4 regions of the Bacteroides sp. OM05-10AA genome follow, and region 4 is predicted to be linked to each of the others. Evidence: riboswitches for the same ligand, from Rfam matches in the RefSeq annotation. Region 4 holds a riboswitch; each other region holds the start of a gene.
What was found. Region 4 has a riboswitch for cobalamin ahead of DXB58_RS12320 (ABC transporter substrate-binding protein). Riboswitches for the same ligand answer to the same signal wherever they lie in the genome.
Positions count from the first base shown of each region.

Region 1: linked by a shared signal. The riboswitch ahead of DXB58_RS18860 (ribonucleoside-diphosphate reductase subunit alpha) and the one ahead of DXB58_RS12320 (ABC transporter substrate-binding protein) in region 4 are both predicted to bind cobalamin.
Region 2: linked by a shared signal. The riboswitch ahead of DXB58_RS02970 (TonB-dependent siderophore receptor) and the one ahead of DXB58_RS12320 (ABC transporter substrate-binding protein) in region 4 are both predicted to bind cobalamin.
Region 3: linked by a shared signal. The riboswitch ahead of nrdD (anaerobic ribonucleoside-triphosphate reductase) and the one ahead of DXB58_RS12320 (ABC transporter substrate-binding protein) in region 4 are both predicted to bind cobalamin.

Region 1 is NZ_QSUR01000026.1:58,187-62,993, forward strand. It holds partial or broken gene DXB58_RS18855 (TlpA family protein disulfide reductase) at 439-1,961, opposite strand; cobalamin riboswitch at 2,134-2,337, shown strand; gene DXB58_RS18860 (ribonucleoside-diphosphate reductase subunit alpha) at 2,399-4,807, shown strand, end outside.
Region 2 is NZ_QSUR01000003.1:67,635-72,441, forward strand. It holds gene DXB58_RS02965 (YncE family protein) at 1-449, opposite strand, end outside; gene DXB58_RS02970 (TonB-dependent siderophore receptor) at 473-2,515, opposite strand; cobalamin riboswitch at 2,698-2,898, opposite strand; gene DXB58_RS02975 (DUF5106 domain-containing protein) at 3,575-4,519, opposite strand; gene DXB58_RS02980 (cell wall metabolism sensor histidine kinase WalK) at 4,676-4,807, opposite strand, start outside.
Region 3 is NZ_QSUR01000003.1:237,065-241,871, reverse strand. It holds gene DXB58_RS03645 (STM4015 family protein) at 1-196, opposite strand, end outside; gene DXB58_RS03640 (OmpA family protein) at 399-1,535, opposite strand; cobalamin riboswitch at 1,967-2,188, shown strand; gene nrdD (anaerobic ribonucleoside-triphosphate reductase) at 2,318-4,411, shown strand; gene nrdG (anaerobic ribonucleoside-triphosphate reductase activating protein) at 4,395-4,807, shown strand, end outside.
Region 4 is NZ_QSUR01000013.1:117,698-122,504, reverse strand. It holds gene DXB58_RS12335 (ABC transporter ATP-binding protein) at 1-53, opposite strand, end outside; gene DXB58_RS12330 (iron ABC transporter permease) at 50-1,066, opposite strand; gene DXB58_RS12325 (ABC transporter substrate-binding protein) at 1,063-2,196, opposite strand; cobalamin riboswitch at 2,335-2,547, shown strand; gene DXB58_RS12320 (ABC transporter substrate-binding protein) at 2,611-3,795, shown strand; gene DXB58_RS12315 (iron ABC transporter permease) at 3,803-4,807, shown strand, end outside.

The sequences.
Region 1 (4,807 bases), on a different contig from region 4:
AAAGATGTAGAAGAATGGTTGTTTGTTTTTACATATATCATTCAGCACATCAACCATCAATATTGAAAGATCAGAATATTACTACCAGTTTTGTCTCTGGATTTTAGGGAATCATCCGTTTCTTTAAAAGAAACATGTTGTTCCTCGGTGAGAAACGGGTCGTTCCTTTTAAAGGAACGACCCGTTGGTTTTAAACCAAAAACAGTAAATATAAAGTGTTGTATATCAACTTATTACAAAAAAAAGAATTCCGTATCGATAACCTGGAAATTTTTCTCAACATTCAAAATAGAATTTAAAACTTAAAAGGACGATTTATGCAGACTTTTTTATTACAAAGATTTAAAAAACTATGGTTAAATTAAGCTGTATCTGGAGAAATACACGCATATCCAATATAGACAGCGTATTTAATTATACAAAAGGAATATTATCCATCTACTGCTTAACAATTTCCTCAATTCTCAATAACAGGTTAGGATTACTTGGACGAGCAGCAGTGCCATAATCAATGATTTGTCCTTTTCTGTTTATCAAGATATAATATGGCAATCTATTAATTTTGAACTGTTTGGTAATCTTCTGATAATTCTCCAGTCCAATATAATCAGCAGCATAGACACATTCTATATCATGATTCTTCATCGAGTATTTATCTAAACACAATTCCCATTGCTTTTTGGTATCATTACCGCCGGAACAAATGGAATAAATAATCAAATCCTTCGTAGAATATTGGCTGCGCAACTTCTTCAAGGGTTCCATCTCTGCCAAGCAAGGCGGACAAGTTGTAGCCCAAAAATCGAAATAAATAACTTTTCCCCGGTTTTCTTCAAGTATCTTATATATGCTCTCCATATACGACATTGGAGTTAACGTATTTGAACTTTCATTGTATTTGCCATACAACAAATTATCAGAAACAGACTGTGGATTCTCCAGAACGCTTTAGTTTGCCTGTACATCTGTGCTATTTGTCCCTGCAAATGAGGTATTTTTACGATTGAGTCAAATTGCGAACGCTTCCTTGAGAGGGAAATTGTATCATTAGCTTCAAGGCTATTAGCTGTAACTTTAGTATATAGATATTGATTCAATTCATTTTCTCCTATTTCGGACATAATATCATCTATCGTTGGGTATTCTTTGTTTTTAAGAACCATTCCTGTAGGAATATAATTTTCTATCCAATCGACTATATCAAACAAGCGGGCTGATAATATTCCTTTTTTATATAATTTATTGATTTCGGGCAACAGCGTGTGATATCGTGCGAACTCTTTTCTTGTTCGATATTGACATTGGCTCGCATAAACCAGGATCGTATAATAGTAATCCTGTTTCAGTAATTCCTCCGTAAACATGACGACATCTTGCATAGGCTTGTATTTCTGCAAATATTCGGCCCTGCGTTCTAAACGTGTATTATATTCTTTCTTTAGCTCTGCTTCAAAATCCTCGACACTCAAATCATTCCTGATACCATAGTCACGCATATAATAATATCCGCTTTCTGTAAAAGCCAATATTTCCTGATTCAATTTTTCCGCATCACCTGTTATTTTAGGATGAAACATATCCTTGAAATCAATCTCTAAATGGATACTGTCACCCGGATGCACATATAAATGCTCTGCATAGTTACGAATAGAAACCTCCCGTATTTTAGCATAAACAGGAAAAGTAAAATAGAAAGAACCATCCTCTTGAATGGGAGTACGGTACTGATTTTCCATATCTCTGAAAAATGGAATAATAAGTGTCAGTTCTTTTTCTTGTGGATAAAATTCACGGTTCAAAACTTTACCTGTGATAATAATCTCTTCAGCATATTCTTCCGGAAAATCATAAACGGTTTCTGTCTGATTGGAAATATCCGGCTGAAAGTTACTTTGCACTTTTTGCCGACAACTAATAAATAATATAAATATCGGCAAAAAAACGAATAGGCAGTGTTTCATTCTCATAGGGTGTTATTTGTGTATTAATAAATACTTACTTTGCGAATATAGTCATTAAATTCAGCATTTTACATCGTATCCTGTTAAATAAACCTTTACTACACAATTAGCAGATAATGCAAAATGATATTATATAAAACGGAAACAATATTGTATTAATTACAATTTTCATTATCTTTGTTTCCGAATCGGTTCCGGATGACCTTTCGGTTGTTTTGGATTAAAAGGGAACCGGGTGTAAATCCCGGACAGTCCCGCTGCTGTGAATCTCTATAACTTTCTGATAAAGACTTTTGCCACTGGCTGTGAATTGTAGGCCGGGAAGGGATCAGGAAGGGAGTTAGTCAGAAGACCTGCCATTCATTAAAGACTGTTTCTACTCGTGGGATTAGGGATACAGTTCGAAACTATACAACAACATATTTTATAAAGTTCTCATGCAAATAACCAAAAGAAATGGGACGACGGAATCCTATAACAGGGAGAAAATTGCCGTTGCAATTAAAAAAAGCTTCGCCAGTACAGGCCAGGAAATAATAGAAGAAACCATTCAGGAAATGGTGAATGAAGTAGAACAGTTTGTACATAGTAATAGTGCAAACTGCAATGTGGAGCGCATACAGGATGAAGTGGAACGCTGCCTGATGGAGCATGGCTTTTATGCAGAAGCTAAAAACTATATTCTCTATCGCTGGCAACGCACGGAGCGCAGAAAAGCGATCAACGATATCACCACAGGGACGGGCAATCCACAAATAATGGATGTGCTAAAGGAAATACAGAAAGACTTTACCAGTAATGAATATAGTCTGACTGTGTTGGCGGAAAAGTTCTCCAGTTTCTGCAAACCGGAAATGTCGTCAGACGAACGCTTGTCGGCACTCGTCAAAGCTGCGGTAGAACTGACCACGCAGGAAGCACCGGACTGGGAGTTTATAGCCGCACGGTTACTCAACTTTCAACTGACAGAAAAGCAGGAAAAACAGGCAAGAATTTCAGATATACATTCATTCTATGAGAAATTACGTTATCTAACGAATGAAGGTTTATATGGCAGCTATATCCTGGATTCTTATTCACAACAGGAAATAGAAGAAGCTGCAGGATTTATCTGTCCGGAAAGGGATAAACTGTTTAATTATTCAGGGCTGGACCTGCTCTCCAAACGTTACCTGATCCGTACTCACTCACACGAACCTATGGAGTCTGTGCAGGAAATGTACTTGGGGATAGCTTTACATCTTGCCATGCCGGAGAAACGCGATCGGTTGCAATGGGTAAGAAAGTTCTATGACTTATTGAGCAAGCTGGAAGTAACGATGGCAACTCCTACCCTTTCCAATGCCCGTAAACCTTATCATCAACTTTCCAGTTGTTTTATTGATACGGTGCCTGACAGTTTGGAAGGCATTTACCGCAGTATAGACAATTTTGCCATGGTCAGCAAGTTTGGTGGAGGTATGGGAATGTATTTCGGGAAGGTGCGTGCTGCGGGTGGAAACATCCGAGGTTTCAAAGGTGTGGCAGGTGGAGTAATCCGATGGATGAAACTCGTGAATGATACTGCCGTAGCCGTCGATCAGTTAGGAATGCGTCAGGGGGCTGTAGCTGTATATCTGGATGTATGGCATAAAGACTTGCCGGAATTTCTTCAACTCCGTACGAATAATGGGGATGACCGCATGAAAGCTCATGATATATTTCCCTCCGTATGCTATCCGGACTTGTTCTGGCAAATGGCAAAAGAAGATTTGAATAAGCAGTGGTATTTGTTCTGTCCGAATGAGATTATGACTATCAAAGGATATTGTCTGGAAGATTATTACGGGGAAGAATGGGAAAAGAGGTATTGGGATTGCGTGAATGATCCACGTCTTTCCAGACGAACTATTAGCATCAAGGATATAGTCAGACTGGTATTGAGATCGGCTGTAGAAACAGGTACTCCTTTTACATTCAACCGGGATATAGTGAATCGTGCCAATCCGAATGCTCATCAGGGGATTATCTATTGCTCAAACCTATGCACGGAAATCGCACAGAACATGTCGGCTATTGAATCGGTTTCTACCGAAGTTCGTACTGAAGATGGTGACACGGTAGTAGTAAAGACGGTTCGCCCCGGAGATTTCGTCGTGTGCAATCTCGCCAGTCTTTCTCTCGGGCATCTACCGTTGGAGGATGAAGAATTGATGAAAGAAAAGGTAGCAACAGTGGTTCGTGCGCTTGACAATGTTATCGACCTGAACTTCTACCCTATTCCTTATGCTCAAATAACCAATCATCGTTATCGTAGTATCGGTCTTGGAGTTAGCGGTTATCACCATGCACTTGCCATACGGGGAATTCGTTGGGAAAGTGAAGAACATCTTAACTTTATAGATAAAGTGTTTGAACGTATCAATTATGCCGCGATAGAAGCCAGTGCAGAACTGGCAAAAGAAAAAGGAAGATATACCTATTTCGAGGGAAGTGATTGGCAGACCGGAGATTATTTCACCAAACGCGGCTATACTTCATCTGCCTGGAAGGAACTATCGGAAAAAGTGGCTAATTACGGCATGCGTAATGCTTATCTATTAGCTATTGCTCCAACCAGCAGTACCAGTATTATTGCCGGAACCACTGCCGGAACCGATCCGGTGATGAAACGTTTCTTTCTGGAAGAGAAGAAAGGGGCCATGCTTCCACGGGTAGCTCCGTCCTTGTCGGACAAGACATTCTGGATATACAAAGGTGCATATCTGATTGACCAGACATGGAGTATTCGTGCTGCCGGTATTCGTCAGCTGCACATTGACCAGTCACAAAGTCTAAATCTTTATATTACCAATGATTTTACAATG
Region 2 (4,807 bases), on a different contig from region 4:
TCATAGGAACATACGTATGCTTTTTCTTTATGAAAAGCGATATAGCGTGGTTGGCGGGAACTCCCATTTTCTGCCTGCATCTGAATTTGTTTCAATGAGGTTCCTGTACGAAAATCTATCACTTCTACTGTACTGGAGATGTTGACTACGACATATACCTTGCTTCCGTAAATAGCCATATCGTTGGCTGTATCTCCTAATCCCCGGTGGTTGACTGCTTTGAAGTAATCACGAACCATTTGTTGATTACCGAAAGAGAAACGTGCCAATGAGCTGTTATTCTGATTGAACAGCCCTTCACATAATACATATAATTCAGCGGTACCCGTTTCTGTCGGATCACCCATAATGCCTGATGTGAAAGGTTTGTCTTCCATGTCATCACATGCCATGAATAACAAGATCGATGACAGCCAGCACCAGAATATATATATTAATTTCCTTTTCACGTCAATATCTTATTTTATAATATTTAATATCTTATTTTTATTGTTGCTCTTACAGATCGTCCGGGCATTGGGAAGTATTTCACAATCTCGTAATTCTTGTCCATCAGGTTCAGTACTTCCAAGCTGAAAGAGGTGGTGATTTTTCTTATCAGGAAATCACGGCTTGCAGAAATACTGTGATCGCTATAACTATCTAATCTGTTTTCGGCAATGTTTTGTCCCAACGCATAACGCTTTCCTGAAAATAGGAATGAGTAAGACAGGTTGATCCATGGTGTTTCGATACCTGCCTGCCCCGAAGCGGAGACGCGGGGAGTGTAGGCTATCTGGTGTTTGTATGTTGATTCATACGTATTTGGATCGGGTGGGGTAACGTCTAATGCTCGTTGGTATGTATAGTTACCCGAGAGGTTGATGCGGATTTTTTCCCAAGGTTGGAGGGAGAGGCTTCCTGTAACATCAATGCCTTTGATGTCAACCTGTCCCAGGTTTTTCATGCTCCATACTGCAAGGTTCTTGGTAGGGTAAGCGATGATTTTATCTGTTACCTTATTATAATAAGCGTCGACGGTTGCTGACAAATAGGGTAGGAACGGGCATACATTCTTGCTGTATGTCAGTCCGATATTGTATTGTTTGGCTTTTTCCGGCTTTAGTTGTGTGTTTCCTACTTCTTCGTAATATAAGTCGTTGAAACTTGCCAGGCGGAAAATGTCTTTATAGAAGAAGCGTACACGGAATTCTTCATTATGAAAAGGTTTGAATGCGGCACTTACATAAGGGGTTAGTTTACGGTGATTGCCGGCGCTGCCGCCTTTCTTTACATCTTCATTGATAACAGTTGCCAATGCGGATGCGGAGATTGTTAACCAGTCATTCACGTATTTGCCGGCGAATGCCGTTAGCCATGAATAGCGCGTGGGATGTACAAAGTTGTTTAGATCGGCATTCATGGTATTGATACTTCCGTCTGTGGAAAGAGAGAATGAGAGGTTGCTCAACAGTCTGTATAGTACAGAAGCGGAAAGGTAATATTCTTGCTGGTAGTAGCTGTTTTCTGTTTTCTTTAATGAGTTCTTTGTGTCGGGGTCCAGGTAACGTTGATAGCTCCAATTCCACTTGGCAGAGGTTTGGAATACCCATTGTTGGCTGAATTCTTTCTTGTATTGACTTTGTATGAAAGTGTTTTTATCCCACAGGTGTTGGGTAGAATGGTCGTTGTAGAAAGTGGTAGCTTTGGGTAGTCCCCGGGAGGACTGGAAGTAATAGGCTTTCAACCGCCATTGTTCTTTATCGGAGAAGTTACCGTAAAGTCCGGCTTCAGCACGGAATGTCTGTACGTCTGTATTCTTCCGTTTCTCACGTGAGGACAGATCTCCTTCTGCACTTCCATAGCGCAGTGTATATGGATAATGTCCGTCAGAAGACATCCATTCGCCATTGACTGACATGCTCCATGTTTTATTGAATTGTTGTTCCAGCAGGAGGGAGGGATTGACTAATCCCCAGGAACCTGTTTTGAAAGCTCCTGCTATGTTGGTCTTTTTGTCTTTTGTGAACTGTGGGGTAAGTGTCTGGATATTCAAGATGCCTGCTGACGCAAAGAAGCGGGCAGGTTGGAAGATGTTATCGCTTTGTCCGTTGTTTAGAGAAAGTCTGTCTACGTTATCGAGTGAGAAACGCCCGATGTCGATTTGTCCCGTTTGGCAATCGGTTAGGGCTATTCCGTCATAGCCAACAGCGGTATGTTGTGCTCCCAGGCTTCGTATGGATACAGTTTTTAGTCCGCCAATACCTCCGTAGTCTTTTACGGTCACTCCGGCAAAGTGTTTCACTGCGTCGGATACTTGCAGGGCGTGCAGGTTTTTCAGAGCGTCTTTGGAGAATACTTGCAGGGGAGCGGTAGAACGTACTTCGCGAGTCTGATAGATATCTGATACAGTTACTTCAGGAATAGAATATGTATGTGTCGTATCTACCTTTTGCTGTTGTGCAAAAAGTGGTATGGATAAGAATTGGCAGCAGAATACTGCAAAGATCATTTTCTTAAATGTTCTCTCTTTCATTTAGTTCTTTTTCTGTCTGTTGCTATTTAAAAGTGTCCGGGCGAAATCCCTTCGACCGGACACGCATAAATAAACTTGGCAGAGTTTATTCGTTTTAACACACTTTCTCTGAATTAGAGTGATGAATGAAATGATAGACGACTTGTCCGGTTCATTAGACTCAACGCTTTTTCCTCGAAAGCAGTGAAACATAATTGCATGGTAGGTCTTCTGACTTATTCCTGTTACAAACGCCTTCCCAGATTAGTCTCCAGTGGCAATGAGTGAATTGCTTGTAACATGCATGGAACTTACAGCAGCGGGACTGTTCAGGATTTACACCTGATTCCCTTTTAATTGCTTCCCCCGCATGGGAGTCGCAAACCAATGCGCGACAAAGATAGGGAGTTTATTTGTTTTTTCCAAGTTGGGGGATGTTCTTTTTCTTTTGTCTTGATACGAAAGAAAAAGAACCAAAAAGAACGAGATTGGAGGAGCCGTGCAAGGACCGATTATTTGTTGCTTCTTACTTGTTTTCTTCGATATTTTTTGTATTTTTGTAAATGAGACTGCCACTTATTACAAAATTTACCAAATTAGCGGATTTTAGAGGCGGGTATTGAGTTGCCCGCCTTTTTTTATTTGTTTGATATAAGATTAGCTTTTAAAAAGTATCCTTGTCTATGTCCAACGTTGGACGTATGAAACAGATTTATTGAAACATAATTGGTAGTTTTTTATAGGTGGATGCAGCGATATCCACCTATTTTGTTCCTTACTGCACCGATATGAATCAAATGTTTTAGACAAGGAATTCAAGTACTAAATTTACATTCCAATTCTGTAGAAAATAATATCTCTATATGCATATATTAATTCGTCGAACTATAGTCTACCTTTCGTTGGACTATAGTGCTTCGAAAGAAAGACTATAGTCAACTTTGCGTCGGACTATAGTCCGACGAATAAATATATGTATCCGGAGTGATTATATTTAGTATAACTCCGGAATAATTATAGCACATAAAGGGAATAATTGCAATCAGTGCAGAAATGAATTAGTTCATTTCTGTACCGTTTTTACTCTAATCCAACATTAGTTAGGTATTCTTCGATAGCTTGTGCGGTGGCGTCTTTTAGGAGCACGATCTTTTCCTTGTTTAAAAGGTAGAGGGTAGGAATAGCCTTCAAATCATATAGTTGTTGTTCTTTGATGGAAAATTTCTTGTCGTATCCGTTGATCCATTCTTTGGGGAATTCATTCAGGTGTTTTCTCCATTCGTCCAACTCTTCGTCAGGGTAGATGGAGAGGACTGTTAGTTTCTTTTGTCCCAAAAGTCGGTTGATGATAGGTGCGTTTTTCAGGGCATCTATCGTTTCTGTGCAGGCATGACAACCGGGGTTGTTGATGAATAGGAGGATATAGTCGGCTTGCTGTTGATAGAGGGAGCCTTGTGCGCCGGAAGCTAATGTGTAGCTGAAGTTCAGGGCTTTGGTTCCGATACGGTTTTTCTGTGCTAATTCCCGGCGGGCTTTAGGACGTACTTTTTCTATTTCCTCTAACAAGGGAGAAGCTAACATGGCGTCTAATACGGGAATATAGAATTCTTCGTTACGCATGGGGGAGTTGGGGTCGTATAAGTATTTATCCGCCAGGTCGGTGATGTAGGTAAATACTTTTTTGTCTACATTCGTTTGTTCGATTGTTTTCCGCATGGCTTCTTGTGCAGTTTCCAACGGAACGTGATTCAGTATGTCACAATAATCCGCCCAAGCTTGTTCGGTCACTTCGGGGTGGTGGATGTAATTGGTGTCGGCGAAGTTGACGTTATCCCAATAATGTTTCACCAGAAAGTCTGCCCGTTGTTCAGGGGCTGTCATCATTGGGGGGATGGCAGGCAATGTAAAGGTTTTAATGGTGTCTTGTATTACATCATTTTTGTTCAGACTGGAAGCGTTGCCACTTTTGCAGGCACAAAGGCAAAGGATGCATATAGCTGGAAGAATATAGATGTTTGTTTTCATAACTAACAATTATTACATTGAACTTATGTAGATTACATTGGTGGCAAAGATAATGCCCTTTCTACTTTATTCAAAGAATTTTTCTTCCTTTTATTTTGCTGCGTTCTTTTCTGTTCGTTTTTTGATTAGACAAGTTTTGCAGGATAACTCTTGATTTTACTTCTCCTTTGCCAATGTAAATACAAATTCCAGTCCGCCTCCCTGATTGTTCTTGGCGGAGATGTTACCACCATGGATGATGACGGCGTTCTTCACAATAGCTAATCCCAGTCCTGTTCCACCTACTTT
Region 3 (4,807 bases), on a different contig from region 4:
CATACCCTTTTTTGGTCTTTTCCGCAATCAGTTTGCCGGCTGCTTTTTCAGCCTCTTCAGTCGTTGCGTAGTTTTTCACTTGTGTTTGTCCGTCGGTCCCCAACTTACCATAATTTACAGTAACATCTGTTCCGACTACATCTATACTCCAGAATTTCTGCGATTTAAAATCTTGAAAAACAAATACTCTCTTCATAATACAGTTTTTAATGGTTGATATTTGCACACTCAACACAGAACGCGCATGAACAATACCTGCAAAAATAACCATTTTATGTAATGTACAAAGAAATCTGTTTACTAAACTTTCAGAGTATTCAAAAAATACAACCCAAGATATGCAACAAAGGCTGCCTTTTGGGGCAGCCTTCATTATTCTATTTCTGTAATATATCAGTTTAATCTTCAATAGTACATATACTTACACGGTTCCAATCCGGTTCAGTAAACATATCGCCTACACCCTGACCTTCAGCAGTGATACGAGATGCACTGATTTTATATTTGTTGACCAAGATCGTTTTTACAGCTTCTGCACGTGCTGCGGCAATTCTGGCATTCACTTCAACACTACCTTCCGGAGAAGCGTATCCCTTAATAACCACTTTAGAATCAGCATATTTCTTCAGGTAAGAAGCTACACGTTCCACATTAGGAAGTTGTGAAGCGTCAACTGACGATTTACCTTGTCTGAAAGTAATGATAGATTCGGGTACACGGGCGGTTTTCACTACAGTCTCCACCGGAACCACTTTTGTGCGGCATGCTTCAAGTTCTTCCTGCAATCCGTTGATACGTTGGTTTGCATTGCTGATCTCACCATCTTTGTTGTTTACATCTGCACGAAGTGCATTGATTGAAGAGTTCAGTCCGTCAATTTCGGCTTGATTATATACTCTCACTTTGGCAAAATGATGTGTTCCGTTACTTGTCTTAAAGTGATATGTCAATCCGGCTGTCAACTCAAAACCTGCGTTATTAGCATTGAAACGGCTCTTCGTTTCAGGATAAGTACCTTGCATATCATACACAATGGCAGGTTTGATTCCCAATGTCCATGCTTTACTTTCACCCAAGTTGAAATTGAAATTCAATCCCAAACGAGTAGACCAGGAGTTCTGATCGCCATCGCCATTCACATAATAATGTAACCAACCCATTCCGGCAACAGCTTCCACTTCAAACAAACGAGGTTCGCCCGTGTAACTTGCAAATAGATTCATCAAATTGACTTTACCCAATACACTGACATCCGAAGCATCGAAAGCCGTTTTACTGGAAGTGGTATTGATATATCCCATCCCTTGGAATCCCAAACCGAAGATAGGAGTTAATTGCTTTGAGACTCCCACTCCAAAAGTGGGACGCATACCTTTAAAGAAAGCACTGTGAGTAAGGGGAGTGACTCCACCGGCATTTACTCCGACAGACCAATTATCTGTAAGTTTGGTACCTTCTACAACTGATTGGGCATTTGCTACTGTAAAGCCACCCAATATAAAAGCTAATAAAATAATAGATTTTCTCATATTCATAAGTTTTTAAATGTAATGTTTTATCTCCTAAATCATTAGAAATGTATTGTTTGTTCATGTCTAACTTTCTAGTTCATTTTTTAATTCGTTATTCACTTTAAACAACATATCGTATCAAATATTAGTTCGCAAGCCATAAGCCCTATTAACATCTATTATGCTTTCGAAAAATCTAAAATATGGAAACATCAATGCAAACGCCTCATTCCCTGAAGAGAAAGGGATCCCAACATCGCTGACCATAATGCATCTTGTTTCATTATTCTACACTTTCATTCATCCATCAGGCAGGAAATACATAAACCGGACTCTACTAAAATACGAAGAATAGAACATAAACGGAAAGTTATCAGGTTGTTAATGCTATATATCGTTCTGATAAAGAGCGAATATTTTTCTTCCTTTTCAATTGGAATCTTGATTTAATTTCTAACTTTGCCGCCAACATCGGTTTCCGAAATGGCATTATCACCAGACGGAATTAAAAGGGAATCCAGTGAAAATCCGGAACTATCCCCGTAGCTGTAAGTTTTATCTCTCTCATAAAAAAGAGAAATGTTATGGCATTCATTTGCCACTGATTCATGAAACGGATCGGGAAGGCGCCACAACAAAAACAAGTCAGAAGACCTGCCGATAAAATTTCCGTTATTCCAGGCTTTCGGGTGAAAGGCAATAGAACGAATCGTACAGGTCCATTTTATTACAAGTCTCCAGAAATTGTCGTGCATGAATAACTATGTAGGCACTAAATCTATTTTGTTAATTCTTAAAATATAGGTATGATTAGTTCGGAGATATTCATTATCAAAAGAGACGGGAAAAAAGAAGCTTTTTCCCTCGACAAAATCAAAAATGCCATATCCAAGGCATTTTTATCAGTAGGTAGTTTTGCTACGCAAGATGTGATAACCAATGTGTTAAGCCGTGTCAGTATCAGTGACGGAACAAACGTAGAGGAAATCCAAAACCAGGTGGAAGTCGCCTTGATGGCAGAACATTATTACAGCGTGGCCAAAGCGTATATGCTGTATCGTCAAAAACATTTGGAAGACCGTGAAGTCAGAGACAAACTTAAATTCCTCATGGATTATTGCGATGCTTCCAACCCTGCCAGCGGTAGTAAGTACGATGCCAACGCCAATGTGGAAAACAAGAATATCGCCACGCTGATAGGAGAACTGCCCAAATCCAATTTCATCCGCCTCAACCGCCGCCTGCTGACAGACCGTTTGAGAGATATGTATGGTAAAGAGGCTTCCGACCGTTATTTGGAACTCCTGAATCATCACTTCATCTACAAAAATGATGAAACCAATCTGGCGAACTACTGTGCCAGTATTACCATGTATCCCTGGCTGATAGCAGGAACAACAGCAGTAGGAGGCAATTCTACCGCCCCGACCAATCTGAAATCCTTCTGCGGAGGATTTATCAACATGGTATTTATCGTATCCAGTATGCTAAGCGGCGCATGTGCCACTCCTGAATTCCTGATGTACATGAACTATTTCATCGGTTTGGAATACGGGCAGGATTATTATAAACACCCTGATAAACTGGCAGACTTGTCTCTGAAACAAAGATCGATCGATAAAATCATCACAGACTGTTTCGAGCAAATCGTATATTCCATCAACCAGCCTACGGGTGCCCGCAATTTCCAGGCAGTTTTCTGGAATGTGGCTTATTATGACAAGTATTATTTCAATAGCCTTTTCGAGCACTTTGTTTTCCCCGACGGAAGCAAACCCGACTGGGATTCGCTTAGCTGGTTGCAGAAGCGTTTTATGAAATGGTTTAATAAGGAGCGTACACGCACCGTTCTGACATTCCCTGTAGAGACAATGGCACTCCTGACCAAAGACGGCGATGTACTGGATAAGGAATATGGCGACTTCACCGCTGAAATGTATGCCGAAGGACATTCATTCTTCACCTATATGAGTGACAATGCCGACTCTTTGAGTAGCTGCTGCCGTCTGCGTAATGAAATACAGGACAATGGCTTTAGCTATACATTGGGAGCCGGAGGAGTCTCTACCGGTTCGAAGAGCGTGTTGACCATCAATCTGAACCGTTGTATACAGCATGCTGTAAAATCAGGTATTCTCTACCCTTTCTTCCTGGAAGAAGTAGTAGACTTGGTTCACAAAGTACAGCTTGCCTATAATGAGAACCTGAAATTATTGCAGGCAAAGGGTATGTTGCCTTTGTTTGATGCAGGCTATATCAATATGAGCCGCCAATATCTGACTATCGGTGTGAACGGACTGGTGGAAGCAGCCCAATTTATGGGAATCGACATCAACGACAATCCGAAATACGAGGCTTTTGTGCAGGAGATTCTCGGCATGATTGAGAAATACAATAAGAAATATCGTACCAAAGAAGTACTTTTCAACTGCGAAATGATTCCTGCCGAAAATGTGGGTGTGAAACACGCGAAATGGGACAAGGAAGCCGGATTCCAGACTTACCGCGAATGTTACAACAGCTATTTCTATATTGTAGAAGACAAATCACTGAACATTGTCGATAAATTCCGCCTGCACGGGCATCGTTATATCGAGCATCTGACGGGTGGTTCGGCTTTGCACATGAATCTGGAAGAGCATCTTAGCAAAGAGCAATACCGGCAGTTGCTTCGTGTTGCCGCTACCGAAGGTTGCAACTACTTCACATTCAATATTCCGAATACAGTATGTAACAAATGCCATCATATCGACAAACGTTATCTGCATGAATGTCCCGAATGTCACAGCGAGAATGTGGATTATCTGACCCGCGTCATCGGATATATGAAACGTATCAGCAATTTCTCCCAAGCACGGCAAAAGGAGGCCGATTTAAGATATTATGCTTCGGTACGCTGATTATGATATTGTTTTTCAGGAGATACCGGATGAGGTGACATTAGCCATCAACCTCTCCAACTGCCCCAACCATTGTAAAGGGTGCCACAGTGCATATCTAATGGAGGACGTAGGAGAACCGTTGACGGAAGAAAGTCTTTCTACCCTGCTCGGTAAATATGGAAAAGCGATCACCTGTGTCTGTTTCATGGGCGGTGATGCTTCACCCGCAGAAGTGGAACAACTAGCTGCTTTTTTACACAAGCAGACCATCACTCCGGTAAAAGTCGGATGGTACTCCGGGAAGAGCAAACTGCCGGATCACTTTGATGTGTCTCATTTCCAATATATAAAGTTGGGACCTTACATCGAGTCTCTGGGAGGATTAAAATCTGAAACGACCAATCAGCGGTTGTA
Region 4 (4,807 bases):
TCCAACAGCGTGCGCTGTCCATATCCTAATGTCAGTTCTTTAAGTTCTATCATTTGAATCTACGCAAGTTTTTAGCAATTACCCATAAAATAACCGGAACACCTAGCAAGGCGGTGATGCAGTTAACCGGAAGTAGGAACTTCTTGGCGATGATGTCGCAGAGAAGCATGCTGATAAGCCCTGTCAGCATGGTGCCGGGGACCAGTATCCGGTGGTCGGCATTGTTGAATAGCAGTCGTGTGACATGCGGTACTGCCAGGCCGATAAATCCTACCGGACCACAGAAAGCGGTGACCGTTCCTGTCAGCAGTGCGGTAGAAACGAAGATGAACGTGCGTGAACGTTTTATGTTCATTCCCATCGTTCGTGCATAATTTTCACCGAGCAGTAGCAGGTTCAGCGATTTGATACAGGCTACGGAAATCAGTAAGCCGATACATAGCATCGGTATCATAATTCCCAGTTGGGTGACTGTGATATGGCTAAGAGATCCCATTGACCAGAGTGTGAACATTTTCAGTTGTTCGGCAGAACTTAGGTATTGGAGTATCTGAATGATAGCGCCTGCTACGTAGCCTATCATAACTCCCATAATCAGCACACCGAGAATGTTTTTTACTTTCCGGCTGATAATGGCTACTCCCAATAAGATTATGGCAGTTCCTATCCAGCCCGAACCTACGATACCCAGCGACTGAAGAATTGGAAACTCCGCCCATCCAAGTAATGGAGCACCTAGTATGAACAGAGCTACGCCCAGTCCTGCACCGGAACTTACTCCCAGCAGGTAAGGATCTGCCAACGGATTCTGGAATACTGTTTGCATCTGTAAACCGCTAACGGAGAGTGCTATTCCTATCAAAGCCGCTACCACTACCCGTATGAAACGGATAGAAAGGAGAATATTCCGTGTCATTTCGTCACATTCGCCTCCGGTGAGTACAGCCCATACCTTGGTGATAGGAATATATGTATCTCCCGTTGCCATGTCTATCAGTAATAACAGTATGGCAACTATACCCAGTGTAATGAATAAAAAGGGAGTACGTTTATCAGGCTGTTTCATTCCAGGTGTCTGTAATAGTAAAGTGAATCGGATACGAGTTCGGGGTGAAAGATATGAATCAGATCACGCAATACGACGTCGGGACGTACCACTGCAGATTCCCAGTAGTCATTACCTCCTGTCGGTGTTGTTCGTAAATTGTTGTTGTAAACAGTTTTTTCGCGTACAGCTTTGGCGTCTACAAATTTAGGATTGACCGTCTTTAATTCATCCAACGTAGAAGCCATGCCTACATTAATCCAGTAGTCGGCCTTTTGTATCAGTTTGTAAGCTGTTTCCAGTCCGATGGGAGTGGAACTGTTAGAAGTGTTTTCTTTGTAGATGTAATCCGCACCTGCATCAGTTACCAATTGTGCCATGTAACTTTGTGTGGAAGGCATCACCCAACTGTCGTTCCACGGGGTATTGAGCATAACGGTAGGACGTTGCTCTACCGATTCGGTGAGCGCTTTCAAAACTTGATAACGTTTAGGGATTTCACGGAATATTTCGATGCCTTTTTCCCTGCTGTCTGTTAATTCGGCAAGAGCTACCAGCCATTCGGCTTTACCAAGCGGTGATTCCTCCAAATATTCTCCTACATACATATAAGGTATATACAGTTCTTTCAGTTTGTCTGTTACGGCAGTTTGCGCATCTCCGATACCGTATAACAGGACAACATCCGGTTTCAGTCCCAATAATAACTCATAATTCATTTCGGGACCCATGTCCTTGATAGAATCTTTGTGTGCAAGAATATATGGATTGGATACATAGTCGATGCCCGATACTCCGACAATTTTGTCCACTTGACCTAGAGCGTCGAACATGGCGATGTAGGAAGAAGCCATACATACGATACGTTTTGCTCCGGCAGGAATCGTAGGACCGGTAAATCCGGCAGGCGCTTGTTCACCGTTGCGGGAAATGAAATAAGACATTTTCACGTCCTTGGCTCCCTGCCATGGGTTGGAAACCTGAATAAGTGTGCTGGCGGTATTGTCCGCACCCAGAATCTTGAATCCGGTTGCGTATTCAGGTGTATAGACATCCTGTTTGAAAGCCTCGAGAGAAGTCTTCTTGTTGGATATACAACTAGCCAGGAAGAGAAGACATAGCCATGTGAGGATTGAAATAGGAGATTTCATCTTTATTCGTGTATCTTTTAAATGAATAAATAATTTTCGGTGTCTGAAGATTGACATTGCGGGGCAAAGATAAGTATCTTTGGAGATATTCTTTCTTTTTTTATTGCATTTTCTCCGAAATCATTCCTATTTATGTATCTTTGCAAGGTGAATTTTGGTGTCACTTTTCCGATGCTACGGAAAGAGTGGTGAAAAGGGAATCAGGTGAAAATCCTGAACAGACCCGCTGCTGTAAGCTCCGCTGAAGTTTTCCTGCAATACTCAAATCCACTGTCTCGATCATGAAGAGGCGGGAAGGGCGTCAGGAAAATGGAGCAAGTCAGAAGACCTGCCAGAATGAAGTTTTCGATACTTTCCGGGAGTAAGGTTCGAAAAATACTTGAATAATCTGAAGATTAATCTTATAGATAAAATATGAGCAGATATAATAGTATGCGGCTGAAAGGAAAATACTGGCCGGTTGTTTGCCTTTTGTTATTTCTCGTTTCTTGTGGACAGAAGAGTAAAAACAATACGCAGGCAGTCGGAGTGGCGGTTAGCGCCTCTGATTCCTCCCGGATCATTCTTCCGGAATATGCTGAAGGTTTCGAAGTGCAATATGTAGAGGGAGGGTGTCTGGTGACCATTCAGGACCCGCAGAAAGAAAAGGGTAAAGGGGAAATTTATCAGTATGCGTTTGTCAGGGATAAGGAAGCCTTTGCGAAAAATAAAGTATCCGCTGATTATGTAGTGCAGCCCGTTCCGATTAAGAATATCATTTGTATGACTTCGTTGCAGCTATCCAATTTTATAAAACTGGATGAGCTGGATCATGTGGTAGGTATCACAAGCACCCGCCATTTGTTTAATGAGGAAGTAAAACGCCGGTTGAAAGAGAAGAAAATTCGTAAGATAGGGATAGAGGGGAACTTTGATAATGAAGTCATTATCTCCATGAATCCCGATCTGATTCTGATTTCTCCTTTTAAACGGGGAGGATATGACGCATTGAAAGAGGTAGGTATTCCTTTGATTCCGCATTTGGGATATAAAGAGAATTCTCCCCTCGGGCAGGCAGAATGGATTAAGTTTATCGGTCTGCTGATTGGAGAAGAGGAGAAAGCAAATGCGATCTTTGATTCGATTAAGACTGAATATAATACATTGAAGCAGCTGACGGCAAAGATTGAGAAAAAGCCGGTTGTTTTTAGTGGTGAGCTGCGTGGCGGCAACTGGTACGCCGTAGGAGGGCGCAATTTCCTCGCACAACTTTTCCGGGATGCCGGTGCTGATTATTTCCTAAAAGATGATCCGAATACAGGTGGAGTGACTTTAGACTTTGAGACTGTTTACAGTCGCGCGGAAAGTGCTGATTATTGGCGGATATTGAACAGTCATAATGGCACGTTCACTTACGACGCATTGAAAGCGCAGGATTCCCGGTATGCTGATTTCCGGGCATTCAAAGATAAAGGAGTGATTTATTGCAATCTCAAGGAGAAACCTTATTATGAGAATGTTCCCACTCATCCGGAAGTGCTGCTGAAAGATTTGATTAAAGTATTTCATCCGGAACTGCTACCGGAATATACTCCCGTTTTTTATGAGCTTTTAAAATGAGAAGGGTATGAAAACTCCTGTCTGGTTGTTGATGCTTCTGTTGGTTGGATTGATTTTTGTTCTTTTCTTCCTGAATCTCGTATTGGGTTCTGTATCTATACCGTTTCGTGCTGTATGGGATATTTGCCTGTGGGGAGATCATGAGAACCACATCTGGACGAATATTATCTGGAAATCGAGAATGCCCCAGGCAGTCACTGCGCTGGTTGCCGGAGCAGGGTTATCCGTCAGCGGATTGCAGATGCAGACAGTTTTCAGAAACCCGTTGGCAGGGCCTTCAGTGTTGGGGATTAGTTCCGGAGCGAGTATGGGAGTGGCTTTTGTCGTTTTATTGTCGGGCAGCCTTGGAGGAGTGGCGTTGAGCAGTCTGGGGCTGATTGGTGAATTGGCGCTGACGGTTGCCGCTATTGCAGGAGCATTGTCTATCATGGCGCTTATTGCTTTCGCCTCACAGAAAGTAAAAGGAAACGTGACTCTGTTGATTATCGGTGTGATGATTGGTTATGTAGCCAATGCCGTGATTGGAGTATTGAAGTTTTTCAGCGTCGAAGAAGATATTCGCGCGTATGTCATTTGGGGATTAGGAAGCTTTTCCCGTATTTCCGGTGACCAGTTATTCCCATTCCTTTGCACAATGGCTGTACTTCTTCCACTCTCTTTTCTGTTGATTAAGACATTGAATCTGTTGTTGCTTGGAGACAGTTATGCGCGAAATCTGGGCTTGAATATCAAACGTGCCCGTTTGTTGGTAATCTCCTGTTCCGGAGCTTTGGTGGCGATTGTAACGGCTTATTGTGGGCCGATTGTTTTTCTGGGACTGGCTGTGCCGCATCTTTGCCGTGCTTTGTTCCGTACTTCCGACCATCGGATATTGATGCCTTCTTCTTTACTGGTAGGGGCGGCAATGGCGTTATTGTGTAATCTGATAGCCCGTATGCCGGGGTTTGAAGGTGCTTTGCCGGTCAACTCCGTCACAGCTTTGGTCGGTGCACCGGTGGTAGTGTCGGTGTTG